One region of the Spongiibacter sp. UBA1325 genome, then DNA from elsewhere that is predicted to be linked to it. Evidence: predicted binding sites of a transcription regulator. Region 1 holds the regulator's gene; the other holds the start of a gene.
What was found. The regulator FNR, encoded in region 1, switches genes on or off when oxygen is low (the NO sensors DNR and NnrR bind a similar motif). The targets are predictions, from matches to a motif close to TTGATNNNNATCAA.
Positions count from the first base shown of each region.

Region 2: the regulator FNR is predicted to act here: its motif matches at 13,459-13,472, upstream of B3K78_RS15855 (OmpW/AlkL family protein).

Region 1 is NZ_DBTD01000004.1:407,821-422,497, forward strand. Features, by position in the region: gene nhaC (Na+/H+ antiporter NhaC) at 1-1,291, opposite strand, end outside; gene B3K78_RS04650 (cytochrome P450) at 1,380-2,627, opposite strand; gene B3K78_RS04655 (SDR family NAD(P)-dependent oxidoreductase) at 2,782-3,660, shown strand; gene B3K78_RS04660 (TetR/AcrR family transcriptional regulator) at 3,729-4,331, shown strand; gene B3K78_RS04665 (Rieske 2Fe-2S domain-containing protein) at 4,496-5,470, shown strand; gene B3K78_RS04670 (acetoacetate decarboxylase family protein) at 5,521-6,291, shown strand; gene B3K78_RS04675 (hemerythrin domain-containing protein) at 6,450-7,013, shown strand; gene hemN (oxygen-independent coproporphyrinogen III oxidase) at 7,031-8,422, shown strand; gene B3K78_RS04685 (fumarate/nitrate reduction transcriptional regulator Fnr) at 8,564-9,301, shown strand; gene B3K78_RS04690 (Yip1 family protein) at 9,410-10,018, shown strand; gene ccoN (cytochrome-c oxidase, cbb3-type subunit I) at 10,207-11,640, shown strand; gene ccoO (cytochrome-c oxidase, cbb3-type subunit II) at 11,637-12,245, shown strand; gene B3K78_RS04705 (cbb3-type cytochrome oxidase subunit 3) at 12,255-12,425, shown strand; gene ccoP (cytochrome-c oxidase, cbb3-type subunit III) at 12,418-13,308, shown strand; gene ccoG (cytochrome c oxidase accessory protein CcoG) at 13,315-14,677, shown strand, end outside.
Region 2 is NZ_DBTD01000011.1:3,592-18,268, reverse strand. Features, by position in the region: gene B3K78_RS15925 (sodium:solute symporter family transporter) at 1-2,391, opposite strand, end outside; gene B3K78_RS15920 (hypothetical protein) at 2,384-2,557, opposite strand; gene gluQRS (tRNA glutamyl-Q(34) synthetase GluQRS) at 2,626-3,495, opposite strand; gene dksA (RNA polymerase-binding protein DksA) at 3,535-3,972, opposite strand; gene B3K78_RS15905 (pyridoxal phosphate-dependent aminotransferase) at 4,173-5,327, shown strand; gene B3K78_RS15900 (NUDIX hydrolase) at 5,388-5,963, shown strand; gene B3K78_RS15895 (hypothetical protein) at 5,925-6,551, opposite strand; gene B3K78_RS15890 (TIGR04219 family outer membrane beta-barrel protein) at 6,658-7,395, opposite strand; gene hemB (porphobilinogen synthase) at 7,481-8,491, opposite strand; gene hemL (glutamate-1-semialdehyde 2,1-aminomutase) at 8,516-9,799, opposite strand; gene hemJ (protoporphyrinogen oxidase HemJ) at 9,917-10,336, opposite strand; gene B3K78_RS15870 (chloride channel protein) at 10,469-11,869, shown strand; gene argC (N-acetyl-gamma-glutamyl-phosphate reductase) at 11,885-12,925, shown strand; gene erpA (iron-sulfur cluster insertion protein ErpA) at 13,006-13,359, shown strand; gene B3K78_RS15855 (OmpW/AlkL family protein) at 13,541-14,209, shown strand; gene B3K78_RS15850 (anhydro-N-acetylmuramic acid kinase) at 14,218-14,677, opposite strand, start outside.

The sequences.
Region 1 (14,677 bases):
TGTTCCAGGGAACCAGTACTGAGGTGGCGGTTCCGGCGTCTTCCAGCGTGCGGCTGAGGTTGCGCTGACTCAGCCCCTGCTGGGCGTACATGTCGCCATACATTCGCCCGCCAATAAGAATGGTCAAATACTGCTCGGCCGCCGTGAGATTGAGCACCCCACAGCTGCCAGCCGTGGTTGCCACGAGCGACGTCCGGCTGCGCGCCAGTCTTTTTAGTCCGTTTGTAATGTCGCCGAGCAAGCCCGAGGCTTCCATCATGCCACCGAAAACCACAGCGCTTAAAATAAGCCATATTGTATTGAGCATGCCTGCCATGCCGCTGCTGGCCAGCAAGGTATCGCTAAAGCTGTGACCGGTGATGATCTCGCTACTACCTACAATGGTTTGCACCAGCCCCTTGTACAGCCCGCTTGCCGAACGCTCGCCACCAATTTGATAGACCAATTCCGGCTGCACATAGGCGGAGATCACTGTGCCGATGAGCGTTGCAATAAACATCACGGGCAGCGCCGGAACGCGTTTTACGATCATGACAACGACGAGCAGTGGCGCAAGCAATAGCCAGCCCGACAGGGTCATGCTGGTGTTCAAGGCATTCAGAATCGCTTGCGTTTCGGCAACCTCCCTTCCACTGCTGTGGTGTATACCCAGCCCAACAAAAATGAGCAGGGCAATGGCAAACGAGGGCAGTGTGGTGAGCGCAAGGTAGCGCACGTGACTGAACAGCTCGACATTGCACACACCTGCGGCCAGGTTGGTGGTATCGGAAAGGGGAGAGAGCTTGTCGCCAAAATAGGCGCCAGAGATGACGGCGCCTGCGGTGATGGTTTCACTCATGCCGAGTCCCACCCCGGTTGCCATCATGGCAATGCCGATGGTGGCCGCCGTGGTCCAGGAACTGCCAATGGCCGTTGACACAATGGCGCAGACAATTGCCGCGGCAGCATAAAACCAACTGGGGTCGGCCAGTTGCAACCCATAGTAGATAAGCGTCGGTACAATACCGGCGACCGTCCACGTGCTGGATAGCGCGCCAATCATAAACAGCATTAAGATGGGGATGATCGCAACGCCGATCACTTTCAGCATGCCGTCTTGAAGGGCTTGCCAGGAACGGCCGCGGTGCAGGCCGATAACAGCGGCGACGCCGCCCCCGAGCAGCAGTGCCAGCTGGTTGGGGCCTTCTATACCGGCATCGCCGTAGAGATAGACATTGAGACCGAGCAGGCCGATTACCAAGCATAGCGGGAGGAGTGCTATGCCGACATGATGAGAGCGGGCTGGGGTCATTGGCTACCACACATTGCTGCTTGTTGTTTGTAGTGGCCAGAATAGCGGGCGCGTTGCGGTGGCGCCACTTTGGCGCCACCGCAGAGGCTTAGCGGTTGGTTTTTACCCGCAGGGATTTAAAGCTAATGGAGTTGTGGTCCTCTAGGTCGCGCTCGGGCTCCTCTGCCAGTGTGGCATTGGGGAACTGACGGAAAAACTCGCGCATACTCAAGTACAGCTGATGTTTTGCCAGCGCGGCACCGATGCAATAGCGAGGGCCATAACCAAAGAGTACGTCTGGATTGAACTCGCGGCGTACATCCAGGCGATAGGGGTCGTCGAAAAAATCGGGGTCGTGATCTTTTAGGTGGGGCATCATTAACACCATTTGCCCTTTTTTCACCTGTTGTCCAAGCAGTTCACGGTCTTCCGGAACGTAGCGGGCAAAGCCCATTTTCGAGTTGCCTGCCCAGCGCATAATTTCGCTAAAGGCGTTAGAGAAGGTGGCGGTAGACTCCAATGCCAGGGGGATCTGATCTGGGTTCTTCAGAAAGGCATAGGCCGACCACTGCTGCGCCATCAACGTAGTGTCGGCGCCAGCGCCAATCAATGCCAGGATCAGGGTAACGATATCCCACTCGTCGAAGTCGTCGTTTTCCGCTTCCACTTGCAGCAGCGCGCTGAGGAAGTCCTCTTCACCTACGGGTGACAGGCGGCGCTCGGCGATGACTTCCAGCAAGATATCGATGGCCAGGTTGCTGTCTTGCTGGGCTTTTTCCCGGCGCTCATCGGAGATAGTCGGGTTCCAGGTTTCGGTAAAGGTCAGCACCGTTTGCTTGATCTGGGGCCAGTATTTTTCTGGAATACCCACCATGCGAGTGATGGAGATAAAGGGGATGTGCCGCGCGACATCTTCAATGTAGTCGAATTCATCGGCGTCTTTTAAGCCCTCGAAAAGGCGGACGATATCGGGCTCGATGCGTCGGTTGATGTTATCAACAACATTGCGAGAAAACGCCGGGGAAGTGATTTTGCGAATAAGGCGGTGGTGGTCCGGGTCAGCCAGCAGGCTGTGGCCCACCAGGGCGCGCTCGAAGTTATTCCAGTTTTCTTCCAGTGGCCGTGGCGGCGCAAACTCCCAGTCGTAAAAGTCTGAGCTCAGGTACTCATTCTTCCAGCAATCCATAATGTCGGGCATGCGGGTCATAATCCAGCACATCCAGGGGGCATACCACACCAAGCGACCGCGCTCGGAAAGTGCCTTGCACTGGGGGCCGGGGTCCAAGGCATATTCCATGGAATTGGGATTGAAGACAGATTCGATCGGGGGCAGCTCGCGCTGTTCTGTGGTTTGCATTGCGTACACTCCTTATCTTTATTGTTTTGCACCGCCGCAACGGCTCGCAAAAATATCGGTGTTTGCGAAAAAATATACTACCGTGTATTTTTATTCTCAAGTGACATTATTTTTAATTTACCGCGCGTCGCGGCGATAACAATAAGGAGTGGGAATGCAAAACTTTACAGACAAGGTAGCGGTAATCACCGGCGGGGCCAGTGGTGTGGGGCGCGCATTGGCGCTCGCGCTTGCCGATGAGGGAGCCAAGTTGGTGATTGCCGACATCGAAGAAAATGCCTTGCAGCGCTGCAAATCGGAATTAGAGGAGCGCGGAGCCCAGTGTTTGGCGCAACGCGCTGATGTTACGCAGCCAGAGTCGATGGCTGCTCTTGCCGAGGCGGCGTTTACCCACTTTTCCGGGGTGCACCTCGTTTTTGCCAACGCCGGTGTCGGGACGGGCGAAGGCGGCAACATGTGGGAGTACAGCGCCAATGATTGGGAGTGGGGCTTCCGGGTAAATACCTGGGGCTTGATTAACACCATTAACGCCTTTGTCCCCCGCTTGGTGGAGCAGGGCGAAGAGGCGCACTTTGTGGTGACTGGCTCGGGGAATGGCGCGTTCTTAATGTTACCGGATACGCCGATCTACACCGCGACCAAGGCGGCGGCGCAGGCGATTACGGAAAACCTGCATTTTCAGTTGCAGGCCCAGCAATCGCCGGTGAAGGTCAATGCCCTGTTTCCCGGCCCACATGTGGTGAATACCGGCATCTTTAACTCTGAGCGCAATCGGCCTGAGGATTTGCCCGTCGACCCGAATAAGCCCGATTCAGGTATCCACTCGGTCGATGATATGAAGGCGATCATGGCGCAATACGATATGGAGTTGAAAACCACCGAGCCGGAAGAAGTTGCTGCGTTTGCGCTCAACGGGCTGCGCGAAGACAAGTTTTGGATTACCCCAATGTCGGAGAAGTCCCGGGCCGCCTTTATTGAGCGCACCCAGGGCATTCTCAATGGCGTAACGCCAACGCCGCCAAACGTACTGTAGGAGGCATTCGCTTGACGGACCGGCTTACGCTACCATTCGACGCTTTGACAGAGATGGGAGAATCATCGGTGCCAGCGAGTCAGCTTGGTCGGCGAGAGCGCAAAAAAAAGGCCGTGCGCGAGACCATTCGTAAAGAGACATTGCGCTTGATCGGCCGCCATGGGGTAGACGGGCTGACCATCGATGCGATCTGTGATTGCGTGGATATCGCCAAGAAAACCTTTTACAACTACTACGCGACCAAACACGACTTAATGGTGGAGCTGTGTCAGGAGGAGTTGCTGCAACGCACCGATCAATTGATTGACGATGTGCTGGCTAGCGGTAAATCTTTTGAGCAACAGCTCGGTCACATCATTGAGGTGTTTATCAATCGCGAGCAGTTGGCGGGCGGTATCGAACGCGAGCTGATCGCCTATTCAGTCGGCGCAATGTCGGCGAATATTAGCCAGGGCGCGGGGCAGTTGGCCTTTATTAACAGTAGCTTCCTGCGTTTGTATGAGCACAATCGCCAGGCCTTAAAGCCGGAGCTGAGTCCGGCTTTCTGTGCGGAAATGACCGTGGGCATGTTCAATGCCATCACACTGAACTGGGTGCACGATGAAAGTTACGATTCAGAAACCCGTTATCGTCAATTACTCGCCTTTATAAAAAGCAGCATGCTTGCCTGAAAGCGCCGCTGTGCTGGCATCGGTAGACCGATGTCAGCACTTTTCTTTTCCCGCCTTACCAATCAGTAATCATTTCTCCGCTGCTCTCGCTTGACCGAAATAGGGAAACCGTATACTTTTTTTACATCACGGTTACCTTTTTGAGAGAAGGGTCAGGAGGGAGAATGAATAATAGATATAAGAAGCCCATCCCATGCGGCTGGTTTGCCATTGAGTACAGCAAAGAGCTCGCCCCTAAGGATGTGAAGCCGCTGAAGTATTTCGGCCGGGACCTCGTGCTGTTTCGCACGGAATCGGGTGAGGCAGTATTGCTAGACGCCCACTGCCCGCACTTGGGTGCCCACCTGGGGCACGGTGGTCAGGTAAAGGGGGAGAGCATCGCTTGTCCCTTCCACGCCTGGGAATTTAACGGCGAGGGCTTTTGTACCAAGGTGCCCTACGCGAAAAATATGCCGCCTAAAGTCGATGGCAAGCAGGCAATTGGCAACTACCCTGTGGTGGAGCTGAATCAAATGATTTGGGCCTGGTATCACCCCCAAGGGGTGGCGCCGCTGTGGGAGGTTGAGCGCCACGCCGAGTTGCACTCCGACGAGTGGACGGAGATGGATGTCTTCGATTGGCAGATTAACTCGATCATTCAGGAGACCGGTGAAAATGCTGTGGACATCGCGCATTTTGTGACCGTTCATGAGTCTCCGGAAATGCCGGATGGCCACGTCACCATCGACGGTTACAAACGCAGCACGCTGATGGACAGCCTACAGCACGCCATCGATGAAGAGGGTAATGTAGACCTGAGTGGCGAGAACTATGACCAGGGGCGTCTGGAAACCTATTCATTTGGTCCAGGACAAACTTACCAAAAATTCTCTCGCATGTTCGATATTGTCATGATGGGAACCATCACACCTATCGACGACCAGAACATTCACATGCGCTTTAACTTCTCTATGCCTAAACAGCAGAGTGGTGAGCACACCCTATACGCCAATGCCTTCCGAGACGAGATCGTTCGCCAAGTCGGTCAGGATATCCCTATCTGGGAAAACAAAGTGTATCTGGAGCACCCCACGCTGTGTGATGGCGACGGCCCGATCGCAAAATACCGTAAGTGGTTTGAGCAATTTTACGCGGCGTAGATCGCGGTGCTCAACCCGTCCCAAAACCATAATAACGAGGAATAACTACCATGACTGACTCCAACGCCCCTATGGGTAAGCCCGGCGATATTCTCAACTGGCCGATGCTAAAAATTCGCTATAAAACGGATGCTGAGGCGATAGCGAAACTTTTACCGCCCGGTATTGAGCCAGGTAAAGAACCGGGCGTGACCATTACCATTTATAACTTCCCGGTATTAAATGAGCCCGAGTATGGTTGCGTGGTGAATGTTGACGCTAACTACAATGGCATTGAAGGTGAGTACACTCTGGGTATTGCCATCGATCAGGAAGCGGCAATTTACGGTAGTCACGAACGCTGGGGGCAGCCGAAGTATTATGGGGAGACCCAGTACTTCCGCTTGATGGACTATGTATCAGCAAAGGTGAGCCACCGCGGATATACCTTTCTGGAGTTTAAGGGGCAGGTGACCGGTGAGGGCGAGATTCCCCCGGAGCACGAAACGAATGAGTGGTGGATAAAGCACCTGCGCGGTGTGGATATGGAAAACCCCAGCTGGGACTTCCCACCTCACGTTGTGCGTGTTTACGCAAAATACGGCACGGCGCATATCGAGAAATTGCAGGGCCAGGTCACGCTAAATGACAGCCCTTGGGACCCTCTGGCCAGCAAACTGCCTATGCGAACGGAGGCAGAGGCATGGCTGTGGACGCCGATTTTCCTCGACCGCCGCATCACGCTCGAAGGCCCGCTGGACCCCGAGGGCTTTATGCCCTTTGCCGACACCATCGGTGGCTCTCGCTGGCCCGGTGAAAATGGTGGCCCCAAACAGTCCTAGAATCACCCTCGCCGGGTATCACCGCCCGGCTTTTTTCCGCTTTTCTGTGAGCTTGTCGCGCCGATAAGCTGATCCCCCTCATTGCTGTTGATTCAGGTCAATGGGAATGGTGTTGCCGCATATTATGATGCCTTGGCTAAAATAATATGGAGCGGGCCATGCATCCCATTTTTTTGCAGTTGGAAACGGATCATCAGCGCATGCAGCGAATGCTGTATGACCTCAATCATCAGATTGAGAGCTACTTTGGCTTACATGATGCGCCGGCTGATGTCGATGCAATGATGCGTTGCCTGGATTACATCCAGATCTACCCCGAAGTATGGCACCACCCTGTTGAAGATATCATTTTCAGGCAGCTACTCACCAAGCCCGGAGTGAATCACTACGCCGTGGAAAATGTGTTGCGAGACCACGGCATGCTGGAGGCCCTGAGTGATCAGCTGTCGTTGATATTTTCTGAATTACGGCTGAGTGAAAAGCCCGTGCGGCCGGCAATTATTCGCTTAAGTAAGCATTATCACAGTCGTCAGATATCGCACATTCATGAAGAGCGAGGCATCTTTCAGATGGCTGGAGAGTTGTTTGGCGACGCTGATTGGCAGGCGATTGAGTGCGAGATAGATGCCGTCATCGGGCCGGTTGGTCAGCACGAGCGAGATGATTATCTATCGACATTTAAGCCTGAGCACGCGTCTTACTCTGGTGCATTCAAACAGTAGTATTGAAGGGAATATACATGCCGACTGCGATCGCAAGAGAATTTGATAACGCCACTGATATGGTGCGCCGCTATGCAGTACAGGGGCCGCGCTACACGTCGTACCCTACGGCACTGAACTTTAGCGAAGCGTTTACCGATCGCGATTATGTGCGCTTTCTTGACGATGCAAGAAATAGCCCATCGCCGCTGTCCTTATATGTGCACATTCCGTTTTGTCGAAGCCTCTGCTACTACTGTGCATGCAATAAAATTATTACCAAAGACCCGCGAGCAAGTCGTCGTTATCTGGACCACTTAAACAGAGAGCTACAGCTCCTGTCGCGGCATGTGGGTGTGTCCCGCCGTGTAAGTCAGCTTCACCTCGGGGGTGGAACACCCAATTACCTAGACAAAGCGGAAATGACCGAGCTCGTGCATCAACTTGCCAGTCACTTCAATCTCGATGACAGTGACGACCGGGAATTTTCCATCGAGTTGGATCCGCGTTGCGTCGATGAGGATTATTTGGCCTTGCTTAAAGGCTTGGGTTTTAACCGTGTCAGCTTTGGTGTGCAAGATACGAACCCCGATGTGCAGCAGGCCATTAATCGCGTACAGAGTGAAGATATGATCGCCGAGCTGGTGTCATTGGCGCGGCGTTTTAAATTTAGATCGGTGAGTGCAGATTTAATATACGGCCTGCCACTACAGACCGAGGAAAGTTTTAAAGCGACGCTGGACGCGTTAATTGCGATGTCGCCAGATAGAATTGCCATCTACCATTATGCCCATATGCCACAGCGTTTTAAATGGCAAAAGTCGATGGATAGATACCCAATGCCGGATAGCGAAGAGAAACTGAAAATTTTTGCTCTGGCGAGTCAGCGATTGCAAGCTGCGGGGTATTTGCATATTGGTATGGATCATTTTGTTAAGCCCAATGACGAGCTGGCCATTTATCAGCAGCAGGGTCGTCTGCAGCGAAATTTCCAGGGCTATTCGACCTGCCATTCACCCGATGTACTCGGAATGGGGGTGTCGGCGATAAGCTCTTTGGGACGCTGCTATGCGCAGAATGAGAAGGATCTCGAAGCCTACTACGCCGAGATTGAAGCCGGACGATTGCCGGTGACTCGCGGGTTAGAGCTTTCAGCAGAAGATATGCTTCGTCGCTACGTTATTATGCAGTTGGCCTGTAACTTAAAGCTGGACTTTAAGGAGTTGCACGGTCGTTATCAGGTCAGCTTTAGAGAAAAATTTGCTGACGTCCTACCTTCGCTAGAAGAATTTCACAATTCAGGTGTGTTGTTACTCAGTGGTGAGGGGATAAAAATAACGGAAGCTGGGCGGGCGGTTTTGCGAAATGTTTGCATGCTATTTGATGAAAGTTTGTCTCTGCACCGCGGAGCGTATTCCAAAACCTTGTAGCGGTTTACAGGCTTTTGGCGCGCTATTTTATTGTGTAGTAACTTTATCGCGACTACGCCGAAAGTAGACTTGACCCACCCGGAGATAAGGCGTTCAATGGCGGCAGTAATCCCCCCCCCCCGACATGTGTAAGGAGACCACATGCGACGCGCGGAAGCCCCCAAAGCCTGCCCACACAACCCTGCTGTTAGCTGCAACAATTGTCGACTGAGTGGCATCTGCTTGCCGCTGGCTTTGGAAAGCGATGAAATTGTAAAGCTGGACAATATTGTGCAGCGCGGTCGCCCCCTGCCAAAGAGCCGTCATATTTTCCGAGAAGGTGATGCGTTTACGTCTGTATTTGCCGTGCGCTCTGGTGCTGTAAAAACGTATAGCATTACCGATGCTGGAGAGGAGCAGGTCACCGGTTTTTATTTTCCGGGTGAAGTTGTTGGCTTGGATGGTATTGGTCAAAACCGCTACGCGAGTTCCGCTGTTTCATTAGAGGTGTCGGCGATTTGTGAAATCCCTTTTTCGCAGATCGAAGATCTCAGCGGCCAGTTGCCCAATCTTCAACGACACTTTTTCAAGCTGTTGAGTAGCGAGATCGTTGATGATCAGCGACACATTACCTTGCTCAGTAAAAATACGGCTGACGAGCGTGTCGCATCGCTGTTAGTGAGCATCTCCGCTCGCCAGGCGCGCCGTAAATTGTCGGCATCCGCTTTTAGATTGCCGATGTCGCGTGCGGACATCGCCAGCTTTCTGGGGCTCACCGTCGAGACCGTAAGCCGCGTTCTCAGCCGTTTTGCAAAACAAGACTTAATTCGAATCGACAATAAGGAAATTAGCGATCTCGATGTCGAAGGCCTTAAGGCAGCCGCAAACCTTCAGCCGTAATTGTGGCTGTCATTGTGCCGTAGTGGCACAGGCTTGACTCAGATCAACCGGAGCCGCCCGTTGGGCGGTAAACTTTCAATAAATCTCCCCGGAAAGAGTGAGTAGGCCGTGAGTGCAATAATTAGCAATCCCCTAGGTTTTTTGTTCAGTCCCCGTAAGCAGTGGCGCATGGTTGCCGATGCCGGCGATGAGGGTTTGGCGGCCAAGCTGCTGTACCCCATCATTCTTGCCATTGGGCCATGCGTTGCGTGGTACTACGGTGCCAGCCAAGTGGGTTGGACGGTGGGCGATGGCGAGGTGGTGCGCCTGACGCAGGCGAGTGCTCTGCAGATTGTCATTGCCTTCTATTTTGCGATGTTGGGCTCGTTGGCGGTGATCGGTTATTTCGTTCACTGGATGTCCGAGACCTATGGCGCTTCCTCGTCGGTGCTCAAGGGCATCGTTTTATCTGGATACACGGCAACTCCGCTGTTCATTGCGGGGCTTTGCGGTTTCTTTCCTCTTTTCTGGTTTGATTTGACCCTGGGTATTCTGGCCTTGGGTTGGTCTGTATACCTGCTGTATTTAGGTATTCCGCTGGCGATGGGAATTCCTGAAGAGCGCGGCTTTTTGTACGCCTCGGCGGTAGTCGCAATCTGTATGGTGATATTTATGGCGCTAATGGGCGCGGTGGTTATTCTCTGGGATATGGGAATGACACCGGTGTTCACTGATTAGCGGCATAAATGAGTCGGTAGGAAGGTAAATTTTCTGCGGCATAGTGTCGCAGGCCTGTTTAGCTTTCTGTTGATCTGGGTCAGCATTGCGGCCCCCACCTGCTGGGACAATACCCACCTCCATCATGTCTGCCCGAACGGCGCTTGTTGCCGGTTCGCGCATAGTCCACCTGAGGTTCGTGAACTGTCATGACATCTTCGCAAGAACATCCAACTTACAACTACAAAGTGGTGCGGCAATTCACCATTATGACTGTGATATGGGGCATCGTCGGAATGACCGTCGGCGTTCTCATCGCAGCGCAATTGGTTTGGCCGCAACTCAACTTCGACACGCCCTGGCTTAGTTTTGGGCGACTGCGACCCCTGCATACTAACGCGGTTATATTTGCGTTTGGTGGCTGTGCTCTGATGGGGTCTTCGCTGTTTGTGGTGCAGCGCACCTGTCAAACGGCGCTACTGTCGGACCGCCTCGCGGCATTCGTCTTCTGGGGGTGGCAGCTGGTCATCTTGCTGGCGGCGATTACGCTTCCCATGGGGCTTACCTCCGCTAAGGAGTATGCCGAGCTTGAATGGCCGATAGATGTGCTTATCGCCGTAGTTTGGGTGGCCTATGCGGTGCTCTTTTTCGGCACGATCATGCGTCGGAAGATGTCGCATATTTATGTGGCGAACTGGTTCTACGGCGCGTTTATCGTGACCATTGCGGTGCTTCACATCGTCAATAGCGCCGCGATTCCAGTGAGCATGTCCAAGTCTTATTCGGCCTACTCCGGTGCTGTCGACGCCATGATCCAGTGGTGGTACGGGCACAATGCTGTGGGCTTCTTCCTGACGGCAGGCTTCTTGGGAATGATGTACTACTTCGTTCCTAAGCAGGCTGGGCGTCCGGTCTACTCATATCGGCTATCGATCGTTCACTTCTGGGCGTTGGTCTCTGTATACATCTGGGCTGGCCCTCATCACCTTCACTATACCGCGCTGCCTGACTGGGCACAGAGCCTGGGTATGGTGATGTCGCTGATCCTGCTGGCACCCTCATGGGGCGGTATGATCAACGGTATGATGACCCTCAGTGGTGCCTGGCACAAACTGCGCACTGACCCCATTCTGCGCTTCCTGATTGTGTCGCTTTCTTTCTACGGTATGTCGACGTTTGAAGGTCCGATGATGTCGATCAAAACCGTTAACTCTCTTTCTCATTACACTGATTGGACGATTGGTCATGTTCATTCGGGCGCATTGGGCTGGGTGGCGATGATCTCCATCGGCATGGTTTATCACTTGATTCCCGTGCTCTTTGATCGCAAGCAAATGTACAGCGTCAATATGATCAATACACACTTTTGGCTATCCACCATCGGTACCGTGCTTTACATCGCATCCATGTGGGTAAACGGCATTGTTCAGGGCCTGATGTGGCGCGCCTACAACGCCGATGGCAGCCTGACCTACAGTTTTGCTGAATCGGTTATCGCCAGCCACCCAGGCTACGTAGTGCGACTGTTTGGTGGGTTCCTGTTCCTGGTCGGCATGTTGTTGATGGCTTGGAACGTTTGGAAAACCATTTCCAGCAAAGAAACTAAGGAACTGGTGGCAAATACTGCGGGGGCTGAAGCATGAATCACGACGTCGTCGAGAAAAATATCGGCTTGATGATTATTTTTATCATTGTCGCCATTAGTTTTGGAGCCTTGGTGGAGATCGTGCCGCTTTTCTTCCAAAAGCAAACGACAGAGCCGATTGCTGGCTTGAAACCATTAAACGCTATGCAGCTAACCGGTCGAGATATCTATATCCGTGAAGGCTGCCACGTATGTCATTCGCAAATGGTTCGCCCTATGCGCTCTGAAACAGAGCGCTATGGACACTACTCTGTTGCTGGTGAATCTGTTTACGAACACCCCTTCCTGTGGGGCTCCAAGCGAACAGGACCCGATTTGGCGCGCTTAGGCGGACGTTATAGCGACGAGTGGCACCGTGCTCACTTGTATAACCCGCGCGATGTCGTGCCCGAATCCATTATGCCGTCGTATCCCTGGCTGTTTAAGAACGAGATCGATGGCGATGAAGTTGGGAAGAAAATGCGAGCGCTGCGCAAAGTGGGTGTGCCCTACACCGATAACGACATCGCCACAGCGGCCTCCCAAGTGGAAGGTAAGAAAGAGATCGACGCCATGGTTGCCTACTTGCAGCAGCTGGGAACACTAATCAAGTACAAGCGTTGAGGAGGATGTATGTTTGATCAAGACAATCTACGTGCTTTATCAACGTTGTTGCTGTTCCTGGCTTTCATGGGTGTGTGTTTCAACGTGTATAGAAGAAGCCGTAAATCGATGTATGACGAAGCAGCTCAGCTGCCATTTGTAGACGAAAGTAAAGCCAAGCAGGAGAGCCGAGATGAGTGATTTTTGGAGTGGCTGGATCATTGTCCTAACGGCAGTCTCCTATGTGCTTTTGGCATGGCTTCTGCTGTCAAATCGCAAGATCAATCAGCATAAAGACGGTGCGACAACAGGTCACATTTACGATGGTATCGAGGAATACGATAATCCTATGCCATCTTGGTGGATCAAGATGTTTGTGCTCAGCATGGTGTTCGGTGCGGGCTACCTGTTGGCCTACCCTGGCATGGGTAAATTCCCCGGCCTGTTGAATTGGACGTCGGTTTCGCAGTGGCAGGGCAATGTGGATGCGGCAAAGCAAAAGAACGAAGCGCTCTACGCTGAGTTTATGCAGAAAGATGCCGAGGCCTTGGTTGCCGACCCCAAAGCGATGCGTATTGCCAAGCGGGTGTTCGCCAATAACTGTGCGATTTGCCACGGCAATGATGCAAAAGGGAGCTACGGCTTTCCGAACTTGACCGACAACGACTGGTTGTACGGAGGCAGTCCGGATCAAATTGCTCACTCTATTCGCGATGGTCGCAGTGGCATGATGCCTGGTTGGCAGTCGGTACTCGGCGCCGAGGGTGTCAAGTCGATGGGGGCTTACGTGCAAAGCTTACGCGATGCTCAGGCGAGCGCCTCGGCGGAGCATGCCGAATCGCGCGAGAAGTTCACCATGCTGTGTGCAGGCTGTCACGGTGCATCGGGCGAGGGCAATATTGCTATGGGTGCCCCCCGGTTGAATGACGACATTTGGCTGTACGGTGGTGACACCGGCAAGATTATCCACAGTATCGCCAATGGCCGGTCAGGAAAAATGCCGGCGCATGCTGACAATTTGAGCGCAGCGAAGATCCACCTACTCAGTGCCTATGTTTATCAGCTTGCAGAAGAGGAACCATAATCTGCTATGAACACTCAGGAGCGGCAACCGGCTGGCGGTAGTGAAACAAAGCCAGAAAACCTAGCGGTAGAAATTGTAGTCCCGGCGGAAGTTGGGGAAATCGATCTCTACCAAAAGCGAGAAAAAATATACACTCGCGCAATTGAAGGGTTTTATCAGCGCATTCGCGTATTCACCGGTTGGCCGCTGTTGTTGGGCTATATCATTCTACCGTGGTTAAATTGGGATGGCCGTCAGTCGGTCCTGTTTGACCTGCCCGCGCGGCAATTTCACGTTCTCGGGCTCACCTTTTGGCCACAAGACATGACGATGTTGGCCTGGGTATTGATCATCGCTGCCTTTGGTCTTTTCGCGGTGACCAACCTCGCTGGTCGAGTGTGGTGCGGCTACAGCTGCCCGCAGACCGTATGGACCAGTATCTTTATGTGGATGGAGCAGAAGGCTGAGGGAACGCGGAACCAGCGTATCAAGCTTGACGCGGCGCCCTGGTCCTTCGAAAAGCTGCGCAAGAAGGCGTACAAACACTCTATGTGGCTGGGCTTTGCATTTTTAACCGGCTTCACCTTTGTCGGCTACTTTACCCCCGTTCGAGAGCTTGCCGTCGACTTTATTGACCTCTCAGCGAATGGCTGGGCTTTCTTCTGGATCGCGTTCTTTACCGCCGCGACCTACCTCAATGCCGGTTGGATGCGTGAGCAAGTGTGCATGTATATGTGTCCTTACGCGCGTTTTCAATCAGCGATGTTCGACCCCGACACGCTAATTATCAGTTACGACAGTAAGCGCGGTGAACCCCGTGGCTCACGAAAACGGGAAGCGCAATCCCAGGACGTTGGCCTGGGTGATTGCATAGATTGCCAGTTGTGTGTGCAAGTCTGTCCTACTGGGATCGATATTCGCGATGGTCTTCAATACGAGTGTATTGGCTGTGCCTTGTGTGTGGATGCCTGTAACTCGGTAATGGATAAAATGGGTTACGAGCCCGGGCTGATTCGCTACGCAACGGAAAATAGCTTAAAGGGCAAGAAGACCCATATCATGCGTCCGCGCCTGCTGGGTTATGTGGTAGCGATGACGCTGATGGTGGGGCTGTTAGCCTATAATATTGCTGATCGCGATGTGATTGAATTAAGCGTGCTGCGCGACCGTCAGGCGCTATTCACCGAAGTGCAGGACGGCATGATTGAAAATAGCTATACCGTAAAGATCGCGAATAAAACGCAGCAGGAGCATCGCTATCAGGTCGTTGTCGAGAGTGAGATAAACTTCGAGAACTTCCACAAGCAGGAAATCAGTTTACAATCCGGAGAGCTCTTAGACTTACCAATGCGACTGCAGGCTCGCGCAGACAGCCTTCCTTCCAGTCGTT
Region 2 (14,677 bases), on a different contig from region 1:
GGCGCTTTCCAGTAGTAGGGGGTCGTCGGTTTCATAGCGCAGGTTCTGGGCCAGGCTGGCGATACCGGTGACCGGGTTGCCGATTTCATGAGCAACGCCAGCGGCCAGTCGGCCGATAGAGGCTAGCCGCTCCTGGTGTCCGAGTTCTTTTTCCAGCAGCTGGGTGTCAGTGATGTCTTCAACGACGATAATCAGCTCGTCGCGCCCGGGCAGCTCGGAATCCGTTTTGTGGAGATTTAGCCAGCGGGGCGCGCCGTCGACAACAATGCCTGCCTTGCTCCAGTGTTGGTCTTTGCTCGCGCTGAAATCTCGCAGCAAGGTTTGCCACTCGGCGGGGAGCCCGCTGAGGCTGGACCCGGTGATATCGCCGCTGGCCACGCCGGTGATGGTCGCCATGCTTTTATTCCACAGCAGGATTTCCTGATCGGCGGCCAAGGCGCAGACGCCTGTGGGTAAATCTTCGAGGGTTTGGCGGTGGTACCGCCGCAGGGCGTCGAGGTCGGCGGCCAGCCCCGTGAGGTGGGCCTGATAATGCTCTAAGCGATCTTCGATGTAATTGATGTCTTCGCCCTCGCCCATCAAATTGCTGGCATAAGGCAGGCTGCGGTCGATGACCCTGCGGGCGATCGTCGGGCCGAGTAACGCTGAGAGGTTGACCTCTATGCGGTCGCGAATACGTCGCAGGGCGTAAGGGCGGGTCTCATTGTCGTCGAGTTGGAGTTCCTCCAGAGCCCGATCCAGCTCTTCCTTCGCGACGGCGCTGCCGAGCGACTCGGCAAGGCGGTGGCGCATCTCGTGAGCGCTCTTGAGCGTAAGTGCTTGGCGGCCGGGGCGGTTTAAGTCGTCAATGGCGCAGGCTTCTGCGGCGCTTTGTTCTTCTTTGGAGGTTTCGCTTAATAGTGAGACGAGGATCATTACAAAGGCATTTAGCCCGAGTGAGAGTGTGGCGATCTCCATCCACTGCGGGCCTCGGCTGGGGTCGATGCCTGGCAGGGCAAGGATTAGCGCGGGGGTCTCCAGGCCAAATGCTGGTATCAGTAGGCCGAGTAGCCAGACAGAGAAGCCGGTAAGCAGTCCGGCGATAAAGCCGTTTCTGTTTGCAGAGGGCCAGTACATGACCGCCAGCAAACCGGGTAGAAACTGCGCGCAACCGGCGATGGAAATGACGGCCAGTGAGCTGAGCACTTGCCGCTCAGGGATAAGGACGTATAGCAAGTAGCCCAGCATGATAGTGGTGAATATCAGCAGCTGTCGCGACCAGAGCAATTGGCGATAAATATCGCCTGGGCGGCGCTGGGGACTGTGTAACGGCAGGACAATGTGGTTGAGGTTCATGGAGGCGGTTGCCAGGGTGGCGACAATAATTGCGCCGCTGGCCGCGGAGATCCCGCCAATGAATACAAGCAATGTGAGTAAAGGGCTATCAAGCGCGCTCAGCACGTGTAGTGCGGCATAGTCGCCGCTACTTTCCCCGCCGCCAATTGCCGTGCTTGCCCACAAAAGTGGCAGTACGGGCAGGCTGATAAGCAATAAATAAAGGGGGAGGCCCCAGCCTGCGCCGTAGAGTTTTTTGCCACTGGGGTTTTCCGCGAAGAGCATGTGGAAGACATGTGGCATGCACAGCGATGCCGAGAAGAACAGCACCAGCATCATGCGGGCATTTTCTCGCTGGCTGGCATCTCGTAATTTTTCAATTAATTCAGGCTGAGTTTGCAACCAATTTTGCATGTCGCTGAAGCCGCCGAATATGCCAAATATCGCTGCAGCGCCCAGGCAAATAAAAGCGACAAGTTTAACCAGCGACTCGAATGCCAGTGCGACGACTAACCCCTGGTGGCTATCGCGCGAGGATAAATTGCGAGAACCAAAGAGGATGGTAAACAGGCTAATGATCAGGCAGAACATAAATGCAGACAGGTGCCTGAACGTGCTGCTGTCAGTCTCAGATGCTGAGGGCGTAAGTAGTAGCGTGGCATCGGAGACTGTTTGAATTTGCATCGCCAGCAGCGGCCACATGGCGATGCTGCAGAAAACAGTTGTTAAAGAGCCTACCCACTGGCTGCGATAGCGGAAGCTCAACAAGTCGGCCAGCGAATGCAGCTGGTAGTTTTTGCAGATGTGATACAGCGGGGTAATAACGATCGGTAACAAAAACAGTGCAGCTGAAATGCCAAGGTAATAGTTCAGGTAACCCAGGCCATAGGCCTTGGCCATGCCCGTTACGCCGTAGAAAGCGAAAGCGCTGGCGTAGACACCGAGCGACAAAACATAGACCGCCGGGTGATCAATTAACTTGCTCGGCAGCCAGCGATGCTCACTGGCATAAGCGATGGCAAACAAGGTGAGCAGATAGGCGAGCGCGCAGAGCAGCAGAACATTGGCTTCAAACATCGCGCTTGCGCCGATAGTTGGCCAGGAAAACAAAAACAATAACGGCCAGCCACAATAGATGCAGTCGGTACCAGGCCTGCCCACCGCTGTATATCCAGTGGTTCAGCGTGGGGGTGAACACCACCATGAAACAGAGCAGCAATAGCAGTGGGGCTTGTAAGCGCATGAGTGAGCCGTGTGCAGAGGTAATGGTGCGAATTATTACTGCCGCATCGGCAAACTGCAAAGCCTGTATTAGCGCACGACGATATCGCTGTGGGGAATCGCCCCGGCAGACCAATGCTGAGCCGCCCACGTTAGCACCGCATCAAGGCTCCCTAGTGGTGGTGGCGATGGCTGACCCAGGTAGCGCAACGCAGTGCGAATATTGTCCTCGGCGCAGCTGTTGTCTAGTGCTGGGGCGTGGCTGCGTTTACTGAGTTTATCCCCTTTGTCGTCAGTGAGCAGGGGGAGGTGGAGGTACCTTGGGTGCGCGTAGTTCAGGCGCTCTTGCAGCAACCATTGCCAGGCTGTGGAGCTGAGCAGGTCGCTGCCGCGAACGACATCGGTAATGCCGCTGTAGGCATCGTCGACGACGACGGCAAGTTGGTAGGCGAACAGACCATCGCGGCGCTTGAGCACGACATCGCCGCCGTCCTCGACGCGATGTTGCTGTGGGCCTAGCAGTCGGTCCTCAATGGTATAGGTTTGGCGGTTTGTGCGCAGCCTGACGGCCGCGTCGTTGCGGTCCAGGGGGGCAATGCAGCTACCGAGATGAATGCCATTACGGCTTGCCAGCTGGGCGCGCGAGCAACTGCAAAGGAAGGCGTGTTCGGCTGTCAGGAGTTGGTCCAGTGCATCTTGGTAGGCACTCAGGCGATCGCTTTGCCAGAGCACTTCGCCATCCCAGAGCAATCGATGGGCTTTTAATGATTCGATAATGGCGTGGTCGGCGCCGGCTTGTTCGCGAGGAGGATCTAGGTTCTCTATACGTAGCAGCCAGTGGCCGTTGTGAGCGCGGGCATCTAAATAGCTTGCGAGCGCACTACACAGTGAGCCGAAATGCAGGGGGCCGGTGGGCGAAGGTGCAAAGCGGCCGACATAGCCAGCGTGGGAGTGGGCCATACACAGAGACTTATGGGGCGGCGGTGGCCGCCCTGTCGTTTAACCGCGCTCCTGGCGCTCTTTAATTTCGTCCAGGGTTTTGCAATCAATGCACAGTGTCGCCGTTGGGCGTGCCTCTAGACGTTTAATGCCGATTTCAATACCGCAGGTATCGCAGAAACCGTAGTCGTCTTCATCAATAAGGTCGAGCGTGGCGTCGATCTTTTTGATCAGCTTGCGCTCGCGATCACGGGTGCGAAGTTCCAGGCTGAACTCTTCTTCTTGGGTGGCGCGGTCGGCGGGGTCCGGGAAGTTCGCCGCCTCGTCTTTCATGTGAGTTACCGTGCGATCAACTTCCTCCATCAGTTCGGCCTTCCAGCTGAACAGGATTTTACGGAAATGATCTTTTTGCGCCTCGTTCATGTATTCCTCGCCCTTTTTGGGGACGTAGGGAACAAATGACTTAAGGCTTTCTTGTGCTGTGTCCTTTGCAGGCATGCTTGGCCCTCTTTATTAACAAGCCGTTAACCGCAGACCGCGGATGTGCGCGCGACGCTGTGCCGCCAAACCGGCAAAACTACCAGATAAGTGTAGTTGGTGCTACAGAAAAACGCGCAGAAAGCGATGTAGCGCTGCCGGTGGGTGAGGGGCGCTGTTACACTAGGGGGCTGAAAAACGGACTGGAGGTCGTTGTGGTAATGCGTTTCGCGGATCGTCTCGCTGATATTGAACCGTTTCGTGTTGTAGAGGTTCTCACTCGCGCCAAGGCCTTGCAGCAGGCCGGTGAGGATATTGTTCACATGGCGGCCGGTGAGCCTGACTTCACAACGGCAGAGCCCATCGTTGTCGCTGCGCAGCAGGCGTTGGCGCGGGGCGAGACTCAGTACAGTCCCGCTGCGGGAATTCCTCAGCTGCGCCAGGCGCTGTCAGACTATTACCGCAGTGACTACGGATTGGACATCGATCCGCAGCGCATCATGATCACGCCGGGCGCGAGTGGAGCGCTGATGTTGCTGGCGGGCCTGCTGGTCAACCCTGGTGAGGGAATGTTGATGACCGACCCAGGCTACCCCTGTAATCGTCACTTCCTGCGCTTGGTCGAGGGTGAGGGGCAATTGGTGCCGGTTGGTCCCGAGCAGCGTTACCAGCTCGATGCGCAACTTGCCGAGCAGTACTGGCGTCCCAATACCTGCGGGGTGATGGTGGCCTCGCCTGCCAACCCGAGTGGCGAGATACTGAGCGCCAGCCAATTGCGCGATCTGCATACGCTCTGCAAACAGCGCAACGGCCACCTCGTTGTTGATGAAATTTATCATGGCCTGAGTTTTGGCGAGGCGGCGCCGAGTGTCTTGTCGATTACCGACGAGGCCTTTGTGATCAACAGTTTCTCAAAATACTTTGGTATGACCGGCTGGCGGCTGGGCTGGCTGGTGGCGCCGGAGTGGGCAGTGCCTCATTTAGAGAAGCTCGCGCAGAATTTATTTATTTCCATGTCGACGATGGGGCAGTACGGCGCTTTGGCAGCGTTTGCCCCTGAAAGCAGAGTGATTCTGGATGCGCGTCGAGACGAGTTTGCCCGTCGCCGCGACTTCTTGTACCCAGCGCTGCGCGACCTCGGTTTTTCGATTCCACATTGTCCCGCTGGGGCGTTCTACCTTTACGCGGGCATTGACCGGTTTGCCAAGGACAGCCAGCAATTTTGCCTGGAATTGCTCGAGGAGCACGGCATTGCAATAACACCGGGGGCAGACTTCGGCCGTTACGGTGCAGAGAAGCATGTTAGGTTTGCCTATACCACCAGTATGGCGCAACTGGAAAAAGCGGTAGATCGCTTGCAACGTCTTTATGGCTAAGTTCTGGGAAACGCGAGGCTGAAAGCGGTGAAAGGCAGCAAATTAACCCTGAAACATCTCATGTTGGCACTCAGCGCATCGCGCCCGCGCCGCCGCTGGTGGCGTCGCTGGGTTAAGCGCTCGGCGGTGGCGCTTGTGCTTCGCGAGCATGCTGATGAGTTAGAGGTTTTGATGATAAAGCGGGCCGAAAGGGAGGGCGACCCCTGGTCCGGTCACATGGGTTTTCCCGGTGGGCGCATGGATCCAGATGACATAACGGGCATTCGCACTGCAGAGCGCGAAACCTTGGAAGAGCTGGGTGTCGATTTGGAAAAGGCCGGTCATTGCATTGGCCGACTGTCGGACTTGGTCAGCAGGCCTCATTCCGGGCGCCGGCCAATGGTGGTTTCGCCCTACGTTTACCGCTTGCATACGCCGGTTGGCATTACCCCCAATCACGAAGTGGCCGAAGCGGTATGGGTGCCGCTGGCATTTTTAATGGACCACAGTAACCGCGAGCGAATGGAGTGGCGCAGGGGAAAGCTGGCGTTGAATTTACCCTGCTACTTTTATGGTGGTCGGCGGATATGGGGAATGTCCCTGGCGATGCTGGACGAGTTACTCGGTCTCGCTCCGTTCCCGCTCAAGCTGCCATAGGAATATCTTTGTATCGTTAAGCAGTTGGCGAGAGGCTGGCTGCGGGCGAACGGCTTCGCTTAGCGTGGCGTCGCTGACTTCGCCGTTTAGCCACTGGTAAAACAAGGGCATGATGACAGGCGTTTTTTTTGGGTCGAGGTACTGCCAGCGGGTTGCCGTTAATATGTTACCGCTGACGCGTCCGCCTTTGACCGGGAGCCAATATACGCCGCAGCTGGACAAAAAGTAATCGCCTCGGCGGCCAAAACTGATGTTGGGCTTGAAGGGGTTAAAGCTATCTTCGGGCGGGGTGTCGATGCGCTGCGCCGCAATTACCCATTCGCTGCCCTCGCTGAACTGGTCGATTTCCGGGCGGCAGAGTTCGCCAGTGTCTGCCCACAAGCGAATGTTCTCACGATACTCTTTTCCGGATAGGGTCTCTAATAACCTGAGGTCGGCGCTATTGCCTTTGGTGGCCTCAACACGCACATGCGCGAGCAGGTCGGCGTTGTCGTATACGGCTTTGAAGGGGCCCTGCCACAGGCAGTCGCAGGCGAGGACTGATGGGCTTAGCAATGAGAGTAGCAGTGGGCCGAATAATCGGAGCATGTTGTCGTACTCGGGTTATCGCGGGGCTATGTGATCATCAGACAAATAAAAACGCGCAGCGGTTCCCCGTACTGCGCGTTTGTGAAGCCTCTATTTACCGCGGGGCTTAGATGTCGATATTAACGCCAAAGTAAATGCCATCGACAGTCACACTGGCTTCTTCGTCGTCATCTTCCAGCGAGACGTCAAAGTTGCGGTAGCCGACTTCCAGAGACACGATAGCCACTTCGTAGCCCAGTCCTACTGCCATGTCGGTCACGCTGTTGTCGCCAAAGCTAATCACATTGCCCACTGCCTGTGCGTACAAGCCAGTTAAGGGCAGGTTGAAACGTGCGTTACCGTAGAGCATCGGTACCGGCGCATCCAGCTCGATCGAACCTTCGCGGCCGGTAGTGGCCAGGCGAACCTCACCGTCGAACATACGAACCGTCAGGCCGACATCCAGGTTTACCCAGTTGTCCAACACTTCGTAGTAGAACGTGGCATCGGTATGCGTGAGGTCGGTCGTTGAGTCAACGGTATCAGCCGCGGTGTAGACGTCTCCTTCGAACGTGAAAGTACGAGACAGGTTGTTGCGCTCAGAAATATCCAGGTCGGTGCGCTGCAGGCGGATATTAGGGAGTACCGGAATGGGGTGTTCCAGGGCGACGTAAATACTGGTGCCCGTCTCGTCGTCGTAGCCCAGGTCGTCGTTCATGTCGATGGCGTCTGGGCCTGATTGAACGTCACCTTCCCAGCTTTGCTTCCACTGATAGGCACCTGCTGTGGCACCGAGAATGTCGGCCTGTGTGCCGGCCGCGAATGTCGCTAGCATTGCTGCGGTCATCAATTTTTTGTTGATCATGCTCTTCCCCTGTTGTGGTCGTTATTTCTTGTTGTGCGTAACTATTGTTTTAGAACCATAAGTCCTCCCTGTTACAGGGTAAAGACTAGCGGTTCAGTAATATTGCCGCTTCTTTGGCAAAGTAGCTCAAAACACCGTCGGCGCCAGCGCGCTTGAATGACAGTAGCGATTCCAAAATTACTGCTTCGCGATTCAGCCAGCCATTGTCGAATGCTGCGCAGTGCATGGCGTATTCCCCGCTCACTTGGTAGGCGTAGGTGGGGACACGCAGCTCATCTTTCACTTGGCGAACAATGTCCAGGTAGGGCATGCCGGGCTTCACCATGATCATGTCGGCACCCTCGGCAAGGTCGAGAGCGCATTCATGAAGTGCTTCGTTGCTGTTGGCGGGGTCCATTTGATAGCTGTACTTGTTGCCGCTACCCAGGTTGCCCGCTGAGCCGACGGCGTCGCGGAACGGGCCGTAGTAACTCGATGCATATTTGGCGGCGTAGCTGAGTATGCAGGTATTGATGTGCCCCGCGGCTTCGAGGTTCTGGCGGATGGCGCCGATACGGCCGTCCATCATGTCAGAGGGGGCCACGACGTCGGCGCCAGCATCCGCTTGTGCGAGAGCCTGCTTACACAGTACTTCGGTGGTGATGTCGTTGAGTACATAGCCGTGCTTATCAATGATGCCGTCTTGGCCGTGCGTGGTGTAAGGGTCGAGGGCGACATCGGTAATCACGCCCAGTTCGGGCGCGGCATCTTTGACGGCTCTGATCGCTCGCTGCGCCAAACCGTCGGGGTTGTAAGCTTCTTCGGCGTGAAGAGATTTGCCGCCGTCGCCGACAACAGGGAACAGGGCAATCGCCGGTATGCCTAGCTCGACCAGGGCTTTCGCTTCTTTGGCAAGCAGGTCGATGCTCAACCGCTCGACTCCGGGCATGGACGCCACGGCCTCGCGCCGATTCTCACCCTCGTGGACGAACATCGGGTATATCAGGTCGTCCGGCGTGAGTGAGCTTTCGCGCGCCAAGCGGCGACTGAAATCAGCTGCGCGTAAGCGACGCATCCGCGTGGCAGGAAAAGCACCGCGTTGCAGGGAGGTCGTCATGATTTGCATCCTTGTAATGTGGGATCAGCGAAGGTTGGCGAACACGCGCTCAGCAACATCCAGCGTTTCCTGAATATCGGCCTCAGTGTGGGCCGCCGACATAAAGCCTGCTTCATAGGACGCTGGGGCGAGGTATACGCCGCCCTCCAGCATGCCGTGGAAGAAGCGGTTAAAGCGGTCGGTGTCACAGGCCATCACCTGCTGGTAGTTGCTGATGCGTTTCTCTTCGGTGAAGAACACACCGAACATGGTGCCAACATGGTTGCTGCTCAGGGGAATGCCAGCCGCTTCAGCGCGTGCATGTAAGCCATTAATAAGCATGTCAGTGCGAGCGAAGGGTATGTTGTAGAAGTCCGGCTGAGAAATGGCGTCAATCATCGTCAGACCGGCGGCCATGGCCGCGGGGTTGCCGGACAGGGTTCCCGCTTGGTAGACGGGGCCGCTGGGTGCCAGCTGCTCCATAATGTCGCGTCGACCGCCGAAGGCAGCCACCGGCATGCCGCCGCCGATCACTTTGCCCAGGCAGGTGATGTCTGCTGTTACGCCGTAATAGCCTTGAGCGCCTTGGAGGCCAAGGCGGAAGCCGGTCATTACTTCATCGATAATCAGCAGGCTTTGGTGAGCGTCGCAACACTCGCGCAGGCACTCTAAGAAGCCGGGCAGCGGGGGAACGCAGTTCATGTTGCCCGCGACGGGCTCAACGATCACACAGGCAACTTGGTCGCCAAACTCAGCAAACGCCTTTTGTACGCCCTCAATATCGTTGTAACTGAGGGTGACGGTATGCTCGGCGAGTGCGGCCGGTACCCCTGGTGAGCTGGGTACGCCAAAGGTCAGTGCTCCAGAGCCAGCTTTGATTAGCAGGGAGTCGGAGTGACCGTGGTAGCAGCCTTCGAATTTGATAATTTTATCTCGCCCCGTGGCACCTCGCGCCAGGCGTATCGCGCTCATCGTCGCCTCGGTGCCAGAGTTCACCATGCGCACCATGTCCATGCCGGGAACGATGTCGCAAAGACGGTCTGCCAGTCGTGTTTCTATTTCGGTGGGCGCGCCGAAGCTGAGGCCCTTTTGAATTTGTTCCGTTACCGCAGTAATCACTGAGGGGTGGGCGTGACCGAGCAGCATAGGCCCCCACGAGAGAACGTAGTCGATATAGCGTTTGCCATCGACATCAAAGACATAGGCCCCTTCTGCGCGCTCAATAAAGCGCGGGGTGCCGCCAACGGCTTTGAAGGCTCTGACGGGGCTGTTTACACCGCCGGGGATGTGTTGGCGGGCTTGCTGGAATAGCTGCTCTGAACGACTCATGGTGGATGCGAGAACCTCAATATTGGGCAGATAAGCGCCGGGTATTATCCCGACTTGGGGCGATTTTTCCTAGGGAAGCGCGACATCTTGTCGTCGGCTTCACTGGGTATACGGGTTTTAAAAGGGTTTGAGTACAACAAGAAATACAATAGCGAACAGCGCAATAACGGGCGCTTCGTTGAACCAGCGGTAAAACACGTGGCCACGTTGGTTCTCGTTATTCGCAAAGCGTTTTACGAGTTTGCCGCAGTATAGGTGGTAAACGATTAAGAAGGCGACAAAGGCCAGCTTAAGCCACAGCCAGCCAGCGTGCAGGTAGTAATTGGGGTTGTACGCAATCATGGCGATGCCAAAGATGACGGTCAACATCGCAAACGGGCTAACGAAGCGGTAGAGCTTTTGCTCCATGGTCGAGAGATGACGCTGCGTGGCGGCGTCTTCAGCCATGGCGTGATAAACAAACAGGCGGGGGAGGTAAAATATGCCGGCAAACCAGCAAACAACGGCAATAATGTGCAGGGCTTTAAACCAGAGCATGGGGTGGGGCTCGCTTATGTTACTCAGCAGTTGGGCGGTAGGTGGCTTTAGCATACAATAGTTGCGCGCTTATTGGGCAGTCTGGCTAGGCTGCTATCTCACTTCTCGCAATTACCCGCAGGCTTTATTGGCATGGAATACAGCATCATTGCTCGCGCTCGTCGTCGCTTGCGTTTGTGGTGGATATTGAACCGTCGTCACACTCGGCGTCAGCTCGGTACGCTGGAAGATTGGAAAATGCGTGCAGTGTTTTGGCTTGGCGCCTTAACTGTGGGGTTGGTGATACAGGGGTTCGCCTGGCTCTCTGAGGAGAGTTTTTCTCTTTTTGAGCACGCGCACTCGCAGTATCCGTATGCGTTTCTGGTGATAACGCCACTCGGCCTGATGGCGATTGTGTGGTTGATGAACCGTTTGGCCAAGGCGTCGCGAGGCAGTGGGATACCGCAGGTGCTGTTGGTGCACAAACAGAGTTATCACTGGCTTCGAGGCCCCTTCCTATCGCTGCCGGTCGCGATATTAAAAGTACTGCTAACCTGTGCCGCGTTGCTGTTGGGGGCAACAGTGGGGCGTGAGGGTCCCAGCGTACATGTTGGCGCCGCGCTAATGTATCAATTTGGTCATTGGGCAAAGTTGAAGCAAAAACAAATTGAAAGCAGCCTGATTGTGGCCGGGGGTGCCGCTGGAGTGTCTGCTGCATTTAATGCACCGTTGGCCGGTATCGTTTTTGCCATCGAAGAGCTGCAGCAGTCGATGGAGGCGCGCACAACGGGGACGTTGATTATGGCAATCATCCTCTCGGGTGTTGTCGTGCTCATGTTTGCTGGTCACTACAGTTACTTCGGCGTGCCAGATGTCACCGCGATGCCGTTTGAAGACTATCCCTTCATTATTGCTGCCAGTGTCGTCTGCGGATTACTCGGTGGTCTGTTCAGTTTCTTTTTGGTCGAAGGAAGTCGTGCGGTGGCGCCTTTGGTGCGAGCGCGACCAATGCGAGTGGCAATGGTGATTGGCGTGGTGTTAGCGCTGATGGGGTTGGTATCCGGCGGCGCGACCATGGGTAGTGGCTACGTGGAGGCAAAAGCGCTGCTGGCTCAGCAAGCCGAGGGCAGTTGGTGGACAGCGTTTGGCCGGATTCTGGCGACGATGCTTACCTATTTCAGTGGTATTCCCGGCGGGATCTTTTCGCCCAGCTTGGCGGCGGGGGCGGAGTTGGGTGCATCGATGACGAGCCTCTTCCCCAATGTGCAGGCGACAGCATTGATACTCGTCGGCATGGCGAGCTATTTCGCTGGTGTGGTGCAGCGGCCAATCACCGCCTTCGTGATTGTTTTAGAGTTAACAGGGAATAATCACGATATACTACCGGCCTTAATGGTGAGTGCATTAGCGGCAACGGTCGTTTCAAAGCTGGTAATGCCGCAGCCGGTATACCACGTGCTCGCACAGGATTTAGTTCGCAGTTGGGAGCATTTGCTCAAAAGCAAGCAAGATGATGAGGTCGCTAGCAATACTTCATCGACGACAGATAAGTGAATAGGAGATAGGCCCGTGTTAAAGGTTGGGATTGTTGGTGGAACGGGGTATACCGGTGCGGAGCTGCTGCGCCTTATTGCCGCCCACCCCAATGCTGAAGTGGCAATGATTACCTCAAGGGCCGAAGACGGCGTGCCGGTTGATCAGCTCTTTCCAAGTTTGCGCGGTGTTTGTGATCTCGCCTTCTCAGTGCCTGATGTGGCAGCACTGTCTTCCTGTGACGTTGTGTTCTTCGCGACCCCCCACAACGTCGCAATGCAGCTGGTGCCCGAGCTGCTTGCTGGCGGCACGCGGGTGATTGATTTGTCGGCCGACTTCCGTATCCGCGATGCCGCGTTGTGGTCACAATGGTACAACGAAGAGCACGCCTGCCCCGAGTTGCTCGCCGAGGCGGTGTACGGATTGCCAGAGCGCAACAGCGACGCGATAAAAGGCGCACGCTTGATCGCCTGCCCGGGGTGTTACCCAACGGCGGTGGAGTTAGGGTTTTTGCCACTACTTGAGCAGCAGCTAATAGACGATCAGCGGCTTATTGCTAGTGCGGCGTCTGGGGTGAGTGGCGCTGGCCGGCAGGCGAAGGTGGATACCTTGTTTGCCGAGTTAGATGGTAGCTTTAAAGCCTATGGCGTGGCGGGCCACCGCCATTTACCTGAGATTGAGCAGGAGTTGTCGTCGGCATCTGGTAAGCCCGTGCAGTTGACCTTCACACCGCATTTGTTACCACAAGTGCGCGGTATCCACGCCACTTTGTACTCAGAGCTGTTGGACCCCGCCGTGGGTTTGGACGAGCTGCAATTTATGTACGAAAAGCGCTATGCCGATGCGCCCTTTGTCGACGTAATGCCGCTGGGAAGTCTGCCGCAAACAAGGACAGTGCGCGGTGTAAATACCTGCCGCATTGCGCTGCATCGCCCGCAAAACCGCAACACCCTGGTGGTGCTGTCAGTGATCGACAACCTCGTAAAAGGTGCTTCGGGCCAGGCCATCCAAAATATGAACCTGATGTTCGGCTTGGATGAGTCTGCGGGCCTGGATGGTGTCGCGCTGTTGCCCTAGTGTCTGGCATTCTTGACTGTTTTACTCGGATAAGAGGATAATTGTGTCCTGCCCTTTGGGTAAAAGCAGTGAGGTAAGGTATGTCAGTAGTAGAAGAGTATACGCCGTCAGTATTGCAGTTAACGGAGCGTGCTGTGGCGAAGGTTAAACACCTGATGGAAGAAGAGGCGAATGATGACCTCAAGCTTCGGGTGTTTGTCACCGGTGGTGGATGCTCTGGTTTCCAATACGGTTTTACCTTCGACGAATTGGCAGAGGAAGACGATACGCTGGTTGAGAAAGAGGGCGTCGTTGTATTGGTCGATCCGCTTAGCTATCAGTATATTGAAGGTGCTGAGCTCGACTATACCGAAGGCTTGGAAGGCTCGCGTTTTGTTGTTAGCAACCCAAATGCCAGTACCACCTGTGGTTGTGGTTCGTCCTTTTCTATTTAACTCTCGTCTGAGTAAATCTGCGCTGACGCGCATTTAAGATACTGGCGCCAGACAGTATTTTTTTATGCAATCGCTAAATTCCCTTATTTTTAGTAAGGCTTAATCTAGATCAAGAGTCGCCCTCAGAAAATTCGTTCTAATGGAATCCAGAACGAAGATAACTCCTCATGAGGATGACGATATGAAACAGATGAAAGCATGGGTTCCCCTTCTTCTTGGTAGCTTGGTAGCGCCAATTGCCGCACACAGTTTCGAAGCTGGTGATTGGGTGGTGCGTGGTGGTGTTACCACGACTGACCCGCGGGAAAGTAGCGATAATATCGTTGCGAATGGAAGCCCGATGGCCGCGAAAGTGGGCCTGGACAGCGACACGCAGCTGGGTATTACCGCCGAGTATATGCTGGATGCGAACTGGGGGGTCGAGTTGTTAGCGGCAACACCGTTCGAACATACGGCGACAGGTCGCGGTGCGTTAGCCGGTGTTGATATCGCTACCTTCAAACATTTGCCACCCACCTTGAGCATGGTTTATCACTTTGCATCGGTGAACGGCTTTCAACCCTACGCTGGTGTGGGTTTGAACTATACAGTGCTGTTTGACGAGGACCTGACGTCTGAATTCGAAAGCGCGGTAGACAAGGGCAGTATCGACCTTGAAGACTCATTCGGTATCGCCTTGCAAGTGGGTGCTGACTACCACGTGAACGAGCGTTGGTTGGTGAATGCGTCGGCGCGTTGGCTCGACCTGGAAACTGAGGCCGAAATTCGCACTGACGGTGGCAGTAAGTTCACCGCAGATATTGATGTGGATCCGATGGTTTACACCATTAGCGTGGGTTACAAATTTTAAACGCTAACTTAGCCGGGGTAGATAGCCCCTAGTATGCGGGCGCCTTTGGCGCCCGTTACGCTTGGCACATTGCCGGGCTTGCCGTTGAGCGCGGCATAGGCCAACCACGCAAATGCGGCAGACTCTACTGCGTTGGCCGGAATGCCGAGAGCATCTGTCTTTTCAACGACCATCTCTGATAGTTTTTCTTCAAGCCGCTGCCGCAATGCGCCGTTATATGCTCCTCCGCCACAAAGAAATAGCGATACCTCGCCCTCCAAGTTTTCAGCTTTAATTGCATCGCTCAATGTTACCGCTGTTGCTTCAAGCAGCGTTGCCTGAACGTCGTTGTCGGGTATTGGCGGGAGTGTATTTAGCAGCGCCTTCAGGGTGCCAAGGTTGTAGTGCTCTCGGCCGGTGCTTTTGGGGCCGGTTTGCCGATAATAGGGGTTGTCGAGTAGCTTCTCGAGTAAGCCGGTGTTTACGGTT